Regions from separate parts of the Terrabacter sp. LjRoot27 genome, predicted to be linked through region 2. Evidence: riboswitches for the same ligand, from Rfam matches in the RefSeq annotation. Region 2 holds a riboswitch; each other region holds the start of a gene.
What was found. Region 2 has a riboswitch for cyclic di-AMP ahead of ACSQ2D_RS04300 (transglycosylase family protein). Riboswitches for the same ligand answer to the same signal wherever they lie in the genome.

Region 1: linked by a shared signal. The riboswitch ahead of ACSQ2D_RS18700 (C40 family peptidase) and the one ahead of ACSQ2D_RS04300 (transglycosylase family protein) in region 2 are both predicted to bind cyclic di-AMP.
Region 3: linked by a shared signal. The riboswitch ahead of ACSQ2D_RS00915 (CHAP domain-containing protein) and the one ahead of ACSQ2D_RS04300 (transglycosylase family protein) in region 2 are both predicted to bind cyclic di-AMP.
Region 4: linked by a shared signal. The riboswitch ahead of ACSQ2D_RS16370 (C40 family peptidase) and the one ahead of ACSQ2D_RS04300 (transglycosylase family protein) in region 2 are both predicted to bind cyclic di-AMP.

Annotation. Positions count from the first base shown of each region.
Region 1 is NZ_CAXUSS020000001.1:4,053,931-4,056,653, forward strand. It holds gene ACSQ2D_RS18685 (SMP-30/gluconolactonase/LRE family protein) at 1-316, opposite strand, end outside; gene ACSQ2D_RS18690 (hypothetical protein) at 316-747, opposite strand; tRNA gene ACSQ2D_RS18695 (tRNA-Gly) at 857-930, shown strand; gene ACSQ2D_RS18700 (C40 family peptidase) at 1,014-1,565, opposite strand; cyclic di-AMP (ydaO/yuaA leader) riboswitch at 1,567-1,709, opposite strand; gene ACSQ2D_RS18705 (FBP domain-containing protein) at 2,129-2,623, shown strand.
Region 2 is NZ_CAXUSS020000001.1:923,788-926,510, reverse strand. It holds tRNA gene ACSQ2D_RS04305 (tRNA-Thr) at 114-189, opposite strand; gene ACSQ2D_RS04300 (transglycosylase family protein) at 350-1,000, opposite strand; cyclic di-AMP (ydaO/yuaA leader) riboswitch at 1,004-1,177, opposite strand; gene ACSQ2D_RS04295 (protein kinase domain-containing protein) at 1,545-2,723, opposite strand, start outside.
Region 3 is NZ_CAXUSS020000001.1:213,257-215,979, reverse strand. It holds gene ACSQ2D_RS00925 (hypothetical protein) at 1-241, shown strand, start outside; gene ACSQ2D_RS00920 (sortase domain-containing protein) at 259-1,059, shown strand; cyclic di-AMP (ydaO/yuaA leader) riboswitch at 1,354-1,542, shown strand; gene ACSQ2D_RS00915 (CHAP domain-containing protein) at 1,547-2,425, shown strand; gene ACSQ2D_RS00910 (alkene reductase) at 2,721-2,723, shown strand, end outside.
Region 4 is NZ_CAXUSS020000001.1:3,553,447-3,556,169, reverse strand. It holds gene ACSQ2D_RS16380 (MFS transporter) at 1-168, shown strand, start outside; gene ACSQ2D_RS16375 (metal-dependent transcriptional regulator) at 198-893, shown strand; cyclic di-AMP (ydaO/yuaA leader) riboswitch at 1,101-1,276, shown strand; gene ACSQ2D_RS16370 (C40 family peptidase) at 1,279-2,055, shown strand; gene ACSQ2D_RS16365 (DsbA family oxidoreductase) at 2,153-2,723, shown strand, end outside.

The DNA of each region.
Region 1 (2,723 bases), 3.1 Mb from region 2:
GGACGGACGGGTCGTCCCAGAGGTCGAACCACGGGGTGGGTGCGCCGTCCGGCTCGTCCGCGCGCGCCAGCCCGCGCTCGGTCGCGACCACCCATCCGCCGGACCGGCGGGGCCGCACGAACGCTGCGACGTCGCCGACGTGCAGGCGGTCGACGGAGCCGTCGGCACGCAGGGTCAGCACGTCACCGGCGAGGAGATCGACCCAGCGCAGACCGCCCCACGTCGGCGACCAGACAGGTCCCTCGCCGTGGTAGCAGAGGGCATCGGTGACCTGCTCGAGCTCGCCCGTGACGACCGGGCCGCGGTCGGCGGCCATCAGTCCCACCACACGCCGACGTAGTGGTGGCCCTCGGGGACGACCGGTCCGTCGACGAGCCACTCCGCGCTCGCGGCGGGACCCCCGCTCGACTCGGTGTCGGCGTCGATCGTCATGGCGTCGACCTCCTCGGGCAGCAGCGTCGTGATGACGGCCACCCCACTGGCATACGGCCACTCGTCGTCGGGGAAGTCCTGGAACTCGAGCACGTCGAGCTCGACCCGGACGTCGTGGACCTCCGGGTGGTCGCGCAGCTCGAAGAGCACCCGGCGCACCGTGTCGAGCGGCATGTCCTCGGGACGGTTGGGCGCGATGCACCACTCGCAGTCGTTGCCCTCGAAGAACTGCTCGAGGGTGACGGCCACCTGGGCACTCGCCCCACCGCGCTCGCGGACGTGGTCGACGAAGGCGGTCTGCTTGGCGAGATCCATGACGGTTTCGGCCCCTGGGGTCGCGTTCCTGGCACTGGCGCGGTGTCGGCTACACTGACGCCGCGTGCCGCCTTGCGGACCCTTCGCGGGGCACCTCCGGGCGGCCCGTGCGAGCGTAGCTCAATGGTAGAGCGCCAGCTTCCCAAGCTGGATACGCGGGTTCGATTCCCGTCGCTCGCTCCACACGACACGAGGGCCCCGACCGTATGCCGGTCGGGGCCTTCGTGCGTCACGGGCCGTCGGGGCCGTCGGTGCGATCGATGGGGTCAGGGCATGCGGCCCGCGACCCAGCTCGTCGTCCAGATCCTCGAGAGCTGGACGCGCTGGCCGGGCTTGGGCGAGTGCCAGACCTTCCCGTAGCCGGCGTAGATGCCGACGTGGTAGGCCCGACCTCCGGACATGAAGAAGATGAGGTCGCCCTGCTGGAGGTTCGACTTGCTGATGCGGACGCTGGCGAGCCTCTGGGCGTTGGCGGTGCGCGGGACGCCGACGCCGAGACGGGTGCGGTAGGTGTAGTAGACGAGGCCGGAGCAGTCGAACGCCGACGGCCCCGCCGCGCCGTAGCGGTACGGGTCGCCCTGCTGGGCGGCCGCGACCTTGACGGCCGTCCGTCCTCGCGCGGCTCGCACGGCGGCCGAGACGTAGGCGACCGGTTTGGCCTTGATCGTGACAGGCGCGGTGCCCGCGCTGGGGGCCGCCTGGTGCGTCACCGACGATGTCGGCGCGCTACCCGTCCCGACGAGGAGGGCGGCTGCGAGAAGTGGCGTGATCGCCAGGGACTGCAAGGGAATTCGGCGTGCAAGGGTAGAAGTGGGCATGGTGGATTCCTTCCCACGCCTGTGAGGTGAGCTGTCGGGTTCGGGCGGAAGATGCCCGGCCGCTGATGCGGCTTCACCCCAAGGACCGGCTGGCCGGCCCGAAAGTGGGTCCCCCACTCCTGTCCGTTATTGCGTGGCTGCCCCACCGGTGGACAGGACTCGGCGTCCGGTGGGCCGCTCGGGGGAGACCCCGGGCGATGAGCATCCATCGACGGTGACAGACAGGTCACGAAAAGGTCGCGAAACGGCAGATTATGGCAATAGTTGACAGGTCAAATGCCGCCTCGGCGGACATTCGACACATCCGCGGAGGCTGGATGGGCACTCCCGGACGCCCACGGCATACGCCCTCGGGGGCCGGGCGGCCGGATATTCGGTGGACCACCGGGGACGTCGCGACGCACCATGGACGCTGCTCCGTCGGAGCACGTCAGTCGTCAGCGGGGAGGCCCGCGGAGAGGTGGGTGGCCGTCATGGCCTGCTCAGCGGTCACGGTCCCGCTCCACCTCCCCCACCCCGGCTGACCGGGTCACCCGGTCCTGCCCGTCTGACAGGAACAGACCGTGAAACCATTGACGGACAACGAGATCCGCGCCTCCTTCGTCAACGCCTCCCGGCGTGAGGCGAAGCAGGCCACCCTTCCCGCCGACCTCGACCTCGGCGCCCGATGGGAGTCGCTCGACTACCTCGGCTGGGTCGACCGCAGCAACCCGCAACGGGCGTATGCCGTCGTCCCCGTCGACGACGAACCCGTCGGCTTCCTCCTCCGGACCGCTGAGCGGACGCGCAAGGCGAGCGCGATGTGCGCGTGGTGCGAGGACGTCTTCGCGACGAGCGAGGTGGCACTCTTCGTGGCCCGCCGGGCCGGGGCGTCCGGCCGCGAGGGCAACAGCCTCGGCACCCTCGTGCACGCCGACTTCAGCTGCTCGACGCACGTCCGGCGCCTGCCGAACGGCATGGAGGGCGGCCTCGACCCGCTCGCCCTCGTCGAGCGACGCGTCGAGGAGCTGCGGGCTCGGTCGTCGGCCTTCGCCCGCCGGCTGCGCGACGGCTCCTGACGGTCGCCCGGGCCTGACGCGCTGGGGCTCGACCTCGGCGCTCGGCCGGGTCAGGCCGGGGCGGCGGGCGGCTGGGACCTGCGGGCACCACTGGGTCGAG
Region 2 (2,723 bases):
CGTGGAGACCGCGTCGAGGATCAGCCGAAGTGGCGGTCAAGCATCACCCGAGACACCGACAAGCATCAGGCGAAGACCGAACGTCGAGCATCAGGCGAAGTCATGCACCGAGGTGGAGCTGGCGAGGGGACTCGAACCCCTAACCGCCTGTTTACAAGACAGGTGCGCTACCAATTGCGCCACGCCAGCACGTCTGGGCGCGAGCGCCGCGGACGGGCGAAAGCGTAACCGAGCCGGACGGCATACGCCCAAACCGCGAGCACGACCCGGCCGCGGAACGTGAAGGACGGCCCCGCGCAAACCCAGGGGTTGGTTGCGCGAGGCCGTCCGGCACAGTTGTATCAGGAACTCACGGGAGTCGCAGAGTCTGGCCCACGAAGATGAGGTTCGGGTTGGTGACGCGGGCGCCGTTCGCCTTCCAGAGCGCCTTCCAGCCGCCGGACACGTGGTAGCGCGCGGCGATCTTGCCGAGCGTGTCGCCGCGGTGCACGGTCATCTTGGCGCCCTTGGCGGTGTTCGTGACCGCCGGCTTGGTGGCGTACGTCTTCTTCTTGACGACCTTCTTCGTCGTCACCGGCTTGCGGACGGTCGACCGCGAGACCGGGGTCGTCGTGGCGCCGCCGTTGGCGCGCGTCAGGCCCGCACGCTTCGAGCACACCGGCCAGGCGCCGGGGCCCTGGGAGGCGAGCACGCGCTGCGCGACGGCGATCTGCTCGGCCCGGCTGGCGAGGTCGGCTCGCGGTGCGAAGGCGGTGCCGCCGTAGCCGCGCCACGTGCTCTGCACGAACTGGAGGCCGCCGTAGTAGCCGTTGCCGGTGTTGATGTGCCAGTTGCCGCTCGACTCGCACGCGGCGACGCGGTCCCAGACCGAGGCGGCCTTGGCCGACCCGCCCGTGGCGATGCCACCGACGATGGTGGCGGCTCCAGCGATTCCGACTCCCGCGATGCGCTGCTTGGCCGAGACCTTCTTGGCCGCAGCATGCTTGGACATGTACTGCATGGGTGATCCTTCCTGACGCGCGCCTGCGGGGTTAGCTGTCGGGTTGGGGCGTCAGGTGCCCCGTCGCGGATGCGACTTCACCCCGAGACCAGATCTCGTCCTCTTGCCATGCGCTCGAACACACATGCACTCACTGGTCACACTGGGTCCCCCGTCCTCGCCCGGCCCACGGATGTGGGCTACATCCCTGGCTGGCGAGGCTCGGCGCGCTCAGGGAAACGGATTGATGGGTGTCCATGTGAAGTTGTGGGAGCGTTCGTGTGGAGCCGGACGCGACGAAGCGACCCGGGAGCCGAGTGGTGATGCTCCCGTTCGACCCGAGAGTCGAGGCCGCCGAGCACTGACGGTACGGGACGTTCCTGCAGCGCACAAGACACGTCGAGACACTTCCGTGATCTTTTTCCCAGCCGTTTTCAGGGGTTGATGCGCTAGGACCACAGGGCCCGCACAGAGACCGCACGGAGACCGCACGGAGACCGCACGAGGACCGCACGAAGGCCCCACAGACCCGCGAACGGGACCTCGGCTCACCGAGGCCCGGCGCTCACGGCCCGAACGGGTTGGTCGTGAAGGGGTCCCACGTCAGGCTCGAGCCGTGCTGCAGGGCCACGAGCGCGGCCACGACTCCGAAGACGGCGAGCAGCACGGAGACGATCTGGGTGGTGAGGCCGGCCGGCACGAGCCGCCGCGCCATCGAGCGGGACCCTCGTCGCAGCGAGGCCCCACCGGGGCCCCACCAGAGCATGAGCAGGCCGAGGACGCCGCCGACGGCGAGCGTGATCGGCGCACCGGGCCCGAGGTCGGTGCCCTGCGTGCCGGCGAGGAGCAGGGCGGCGGCGAAGATCCCGGCGAGCGCCACCGCCACGGGCAGGAGCAGGCCGACCCCCGTCGCGATGATGCCGACGACGAGGTGCCACGGGCTCGAGACGACGGCGAAGGGCACGTCGCTGCGCCGTCGGCCGAAGTCGTAGCGGCGCAGGACGAGCGCCGTGACCGAGCGGTCGGTGGCGCGGGCGAGGGCCGAGAGCACGACGAGCACGACGAGGGCGATGCCCGGCCACGCCATGAGCGCACCGACCCAGGCGATCCCGACCGCGGCGAGCAGACCGGTGCGCATCGGCAGGCCGATGCGGGGGTCGCCCTCGCGCTGGACGGGCTCGTCCTCCTCGTCCCACTCCTCCTCGGGCCAGTAGCCCTGCGGTCCCTGCTCGACGTCCTGCCCACCGCGCCCGTGCCGGGCGTCGTAGGCCTGCGCGCCGCCCCAGTCGTCCGGCGAGGCGGGCTCGTCGTCCCAGCCGTGGTCGTATGCCGCCGGGTCGGGATCGGGTGCCCGCGGGCCGGTCGGGGGTGGGGCCCACCGCACCGGGCTCCCTGCAGTCGAGGCCTCGCCGAGGGCGCCGCCTGCCCCGACGGGCGGCATGACGGCGGTGCTGCCGTGCTGGACGACCTGGGTGTCACCGGGCGCCGCAGCGGCGCGGTCGTCGTCCCACGGGTTGCCGCTCGGGGTCGGCACGGTCGCCGCGCGTCCCGCGGCGTAGAGCTCGAGTGCCGCGATGACCTCGTCGGCGTGCGGGCGCAGCCGCGGGTCGGGTGAGAGGGACGCGCGCAGGAGCGGCACGAGGCGCGGGTCGACGCCCTCGAGGTCGACGTCCCCGGCACGCACGCGGGTGAGCACGGCGTCCATGCGGGCTCGGCCGAACGGCGGACGACCCGACGCGGCATA
Region 3 (2,723 bases), 710 kb from region 2:
CTCCGGCGACACGAAGAGCGACCTCGACAAGTCGCTCCCGACCGAGGCCACCGACCCGGCCCTCTGTGGCGCGCTGCGCGTCGCCCCGGCCGGCGGCATGCACACCGGTGGTGGCCTGGCCGCCGACAGCCTCAAGAGCGGCGGCCAGAACGAGGCCCTCATGCTCGTCGGCGGCGGCGCCCTGCTCGCCGCAGCCGGAACCGGGGCCTTCGCCGCCCGCCGCGCCCGGTCGCGCGCCTGATCGACGGGACCACCCCCATGACCGAGCGCACCCGGCTCCCCGGCGCTGACCGCCCCACCCGTCGCTTCGGCGCGGGTGTGGCGGCGGCCCTGGCGGTCACGGCCGTCCTGGTCGTCGTCGGGATCGTGGCGCTCGTCATGGGCCTCCGGGGCAACCCGGGGACGCCCGGTCCGCCGCCTCCCGCGGCGGGCGGGGCTGCCTCGGCCTCAGCGCCGGCGCGCCCGTCCGGCAGTCCCACGTCGAGCCCCACGTCGAGTCCCAGGTCGAGTCCGTCGGCGTCCCCCGGTCAGGGCGGGACACCGACATCCGGCAGGACGGCCGGCGGCGACGCGAAGGGCAGCGGCATCGGTGAGTTCCTCGAGGCGTCCGAGCCGACGTCGATCGAGATCCCCTCGATCGGGGTGCGGTCGTCGCACTTCGTGCCGCTGCGCATCCAGCGCGACGGGACGATCTCCGTGCCGGGCACGGCTCAGGAGGTCGGGATCTACGACGACGGCCCCACGCCGGGCCAGCTCGGTCCGTCGGTCCTCGCCGCGCACGTCGACACCCCGTCGGGCGTGCCGGGCATCTTCTACGAGCTCGGCAAGGTCAAGGCCGGCGACGTCGTCAAGGTCTCGCGCCGGGACGGCTCGCACCTGACCTTCACCGTCGACACGGTCGCGGCCTACAAGAAGTCGCAGTTCCCGACCGAGCTCGTCTACAAGGGCGACTTCACCAAGGCCGAGATCCGCCTCGTGACGTGCGGCGGTCCCACCGACAGCCGCAACGAGTACCGCGACAACGTCGTCGTCTTCGGCCACCTGTCGGGCACCACCTGAGCCGCCGCGCGGCTCCACCAGCACCGACCCGAGGTATGCCGCGGGGTCCCCACCGAGGGACCCCGCGGCATACCCGTGGGGGGCTTGTCGGGCACCGCGTTGCGGTGTGATCCACGTCTCATCCAGCGGAAGGTAAAGCGTTGGTATAGACGGACACACCGGACATTCAAGGGCGATCGCCGCGCGTCGTCGTTACCGTGGCGTGACATTTGCCAGTCGCCTCGTCTAGTCTTCCGGGAGTCCGGCCACCTGGTCGGACTCTCGTGAGGTGGACCGCCTAGTCCTGTCACTGCCTGACGAGAGAGATCAAACCTTGTGACAGGAGCGGAGGAACCACACGTTTCTCCGGGCGTCCGGCGCAACGACTTCGGACGTCCTTGGGGTGAAGACCGAACCGCCCGTGACCTCGTCACGAAGCGGGGGTGGCCCGGGCACCTTTCCGCCCGAACCCGACAGCTAACTTCGTAGGCGCGGAGAGGTAACACGCGTGAACACTGAGAACATCCGCGGCCGCCATCGTGCGCCAGGCCGCCACAACCCCCTCAACGAGCTCAAGCTCCTCGCCCGCGAGTCGGCCCAGCCGGCCATGAAGGCGGGCGCCGTCGTCGCCGCCACCGGTGGGCTCGTCGCCACCTTCGCCAACCCGGCCAGCGCTGACACCCTCTCGCCCGCCCAGGGTGAGGTCGCGGCTGCTGCCGGCGTCGACGCCGCGGCCCCGGCCGCTGTCGGCCCGTCCACGGCTGCCGCCCCGGTCGCGTCGACCGCGCTCTCGAAGATCGGCTACGCGCCGGCCGTGCAGAAGGCCGTCGCCCAGCGCACGGCCAAGCCGGCCAAGCCGCAGGTCATCGAGGACGTCAAGGTCAAGACCGAGCGCGCTGCCGCCAAGGCCGCCGCCGAGCGCAAGGCCGCTGCCCAGCGCGCCTCGCGTGACCTGACCCGCAAGACGCTGACCACGAGCACCTCCTCGTCGAAGTCGAGCAGCAACGGCTCCGTCCCGAGCGCCTCGTCCGGCATGCGCGCCTCGTCCAACTGGGCCACCGACGGCCAGTGCACGTGGGGCGCCCTCAACAAGTGGTACCAGTCCGAGGGCTACTACCCCGGCGGCTGGACCGGCAACGCGATGGTCTGGGACACCGGCGCCGCCAACGCGGGCTACACCGTGAGCGGCACGCCGCGCACGCGCTCCATCCTCGTCATGGAGCCCGGCGTCCACGGCTCCTCGAGCGTCGGCCACGTCGCCTGGGTGACCGCGGTCAACGGCAACGAGGTGACGATCATCGAGATGAACGCCCTCGCCGGTGCGTACAACTACAACACGCGCACGCTGACCGACGGTCCCGGCATGAAGTACATCTACGCGCCGTGACCCACCGGGTCGTCGTCACGACGAACACCGCGGAGTTCTCCGCGACCTGAGCGCGTACGAAGGGGAGGATGCCTGTGCATCCTCCCCTTCGGCATGCCCGGGACGACGCGGCATACCCGCACCGGCCCGGCCGGGCACCCGACGCCCGCGTGGGATCGGCCACACCCCCAACCCTGGACACCCGGGAATGATCGACCGCCCGACCTCCTTGTCGCCTAGGTAGTTGAAGGCTCCACCGATCGTCGGTGGACGCCACCAACCCACCGACAGTCCCCTAGACGTGAGGAGCAGGCCTGTG
Region 4 (2,723 bases), 2.6 Mb from region 2:
GCGTTGTCAGGGCTGAGCGCCATCATGTCGCTCGGCGCCTCCGCCGTCGTGCTGGGCATCGGGGCCGTGGTCGGCGCGGGCTGGCTGCGCGTCTGGGTGCCGCGGCACGACCCGACCCGGGGCGCGAGGACGCGCCGGACGCCGGGCCCGGCGACGGGCGGTCCCTGACCGCTCTCCGATTCTGAGAAGGTATGACCGTGACGGACCTGATCGACACCACCGAGATGTACCTGCGCACCATCTTCGAGCTCGAGGAGGAGGGCATCGTGCCCCTCCGCGCGCGCATCGCCGAGCGTCTCGGCCACTCGGGCCCCACCGTGTCGCAGACCGTCGCCCGCATGGAGCGCGACGGTCTCGTCGCCGTCTCGGGCGACCGCCACCTCGAGCTGTCCGACCACGGCCGGCTCCTCGCCACCCGCGTCATGCGCAAGCACCGGCTCGCCGAGCGGCTGCTCGTCGACGTCATCGGCCTCGAGTGGGAGTACGCCCACGACGAGGCCTGCCGGTGGGAGCACGTCATGTCCGAGAAGGTCGAGCGCAAGATCCTCGGCCTCATCGGGGAGGGCCTCGAGTCGCCCTACGGCAACCCGATCCCCGGTCTCGAGGAGCTCGGGGTGCGCCAGGACGAGGACTTCCTCACCGGCCTCAGCACCCTGACCGCCGCCGTGGGAGCCGCTCCGACCGTCGTGACGATCCGGCGCATCGGCGAGCCCGTCCAGGTCGACCCGGAGGCGCTCGCGCTGCTGACGAGCGCCGGCGTCGTGCCCGGCGCCCGCGTCGAGGTCGTCCGTGACGGCGGCCGGGTCCTGGCCGTCCGCGAGGGCAGCGAGCCCTCCACCGGTGTGTCGCTGCCCGACGACGTGGCCGTCCACGTCTTCTGCCAGGCTGCCTGAACACGCCGTATCCGGCAGGGTTTGCCCCCGTCTGCGGGGTCGTTTTGGCATGCCTTGCCACACCTCGTCCGGCCCGGATCCGAGGTCGCTGAAAATTCTTTGACTTCCGGGAACTCGAAGGTGACAAGGCACAGGTACTTGGGTACGGTGGGCGAACTTGCTCTCCCCGTCGAGTGAGTGCCCCGGGTCGGACCGCCTAGTCCTGCCATCGACCTGAGGCTCAGTACGAACCGCATGGCAGGAGCGGGGGAACCACTTTCTCCGGGCGTCGAGAGACGCCCTCGGGGTGAAGCCCTCCGTGGACCGATCACGGTCCGAGCGAAGGCCGGGCAGTACCTCCAGCCCGAACCCGACAGCTCACCTCGTAGGCGTCGAGAGGTCAAACGTGGCTCAGAACGTTCCCGGGCGCCACCGCGCCCCCGGTCGCTTCAACGCGATCTCGGAGCTCAAGACGATCGCCAAGGAGTCGGCCCAGCCCGCCGTGAAGGGTGCGGCCATCGTCGCGGCCTCCGGTGGCCTCGTCGCCTCGTTCGCCGGCACGGCGAACGCCGCTGACGGTTCGAGCAGCGCCGTCGCGGGTCCCGCGGCCGTCGGCCCCGCCGCCGGCACGCTCAAGGCCGGCAACGCCCTGTCGGCGATCGGCTACGCCAAGCCCGCCCTCAAGCAGGCCAAGGTCAAGCCCGTCGTCATCGAGGACGTCAAGGTCAAGACCGAGCGCGCCGCGAAGAAGGCCGCCGAGAAGGCCGCTGCCGAGCGTGAGGCCGCGCAGGAGCGCGCGTCGCGCTCCGGCTCGACCACGCGCGCCGCCCTCAACGTGGCGCCCAACCCCAGCGCCACCGGCATCGTCGGCATCGCGCAGTCCTTCTTCGGTGTGCCCTACGTCTACGGCGGCACGACGCCCTCCGGCTTCGACTGCTCGGGCTTCACCTCCTACGTCTACCGCCAGGCCGGCATCTCGATCCCGCGCACCGCGTCCGCGCAGGCCGCGGCCTCGACGCCGGTCAGCAACCCGCGCCCCGGCGACCTCGTCTTCTTCGGCTCGCCGATCTACCACGTGGGCATCTACGTCAGCCCGGGCCGCATGATCGACGCCCAGCGCCCCGGCACCGTCATCGGCAACCACTCCATCTGGACGACGCCGTCGATGTACGGCCGCATCTGAGCGGTCACCTCTCACGCCTCACGACGAGCCCCCGCCGGATCCCGGTGGGGGCTCGTCGGCTTCCCGGTGACGCGAGCGTCCGTGGTTGACTGAGTCGATGACCGACCACTCAGCCGCCGAGTCCACGACCCTCATCGAGCTCGACCTCTGGAGCGACCTGGTCTGTCCCTACTCCTGGGTCGCGAAGCGCCGCGTCGAGGCCGCCGTCGCCGCGTTCGAGCGTCCCCACGACGTCACCGTGCACCTGCGCTCCTTCGAGCTCGACCCCGACGTCCCGGCGGGCGGGTCGGTGCCCGTCAGCGAGCACCTGTCGGTGCGCCACGGCGGCGACGCGGGTGCCGGTCGGCTGATGAACGCCAAGGCCAGCGAGGTGGCCGAGGCCGACGACCTCGTCTTCGACTGGGACCGCGCCGTGCGCGCCAACACCTTCGACGCGCACCGGCTCTGTGCCCTCGCGGGCGAGATGGGCGGCCCCGCGCTGCGCTCCGCGGCGGTCGAGCGCTTCCACTCCGCCCACTTCGTCGAGGGCCTCGAGATCGACGACCGCGAGGTGCTGCAGCGCCTCGCCGGCGAGTGCGGGCTCGACGAGCGACGGGTGTCGGCGGTCCTCGCCTCCGACGAGTACGCCGAGCAGGTGAGGACCGACGAGCAGGAGGCACGCTCGATGG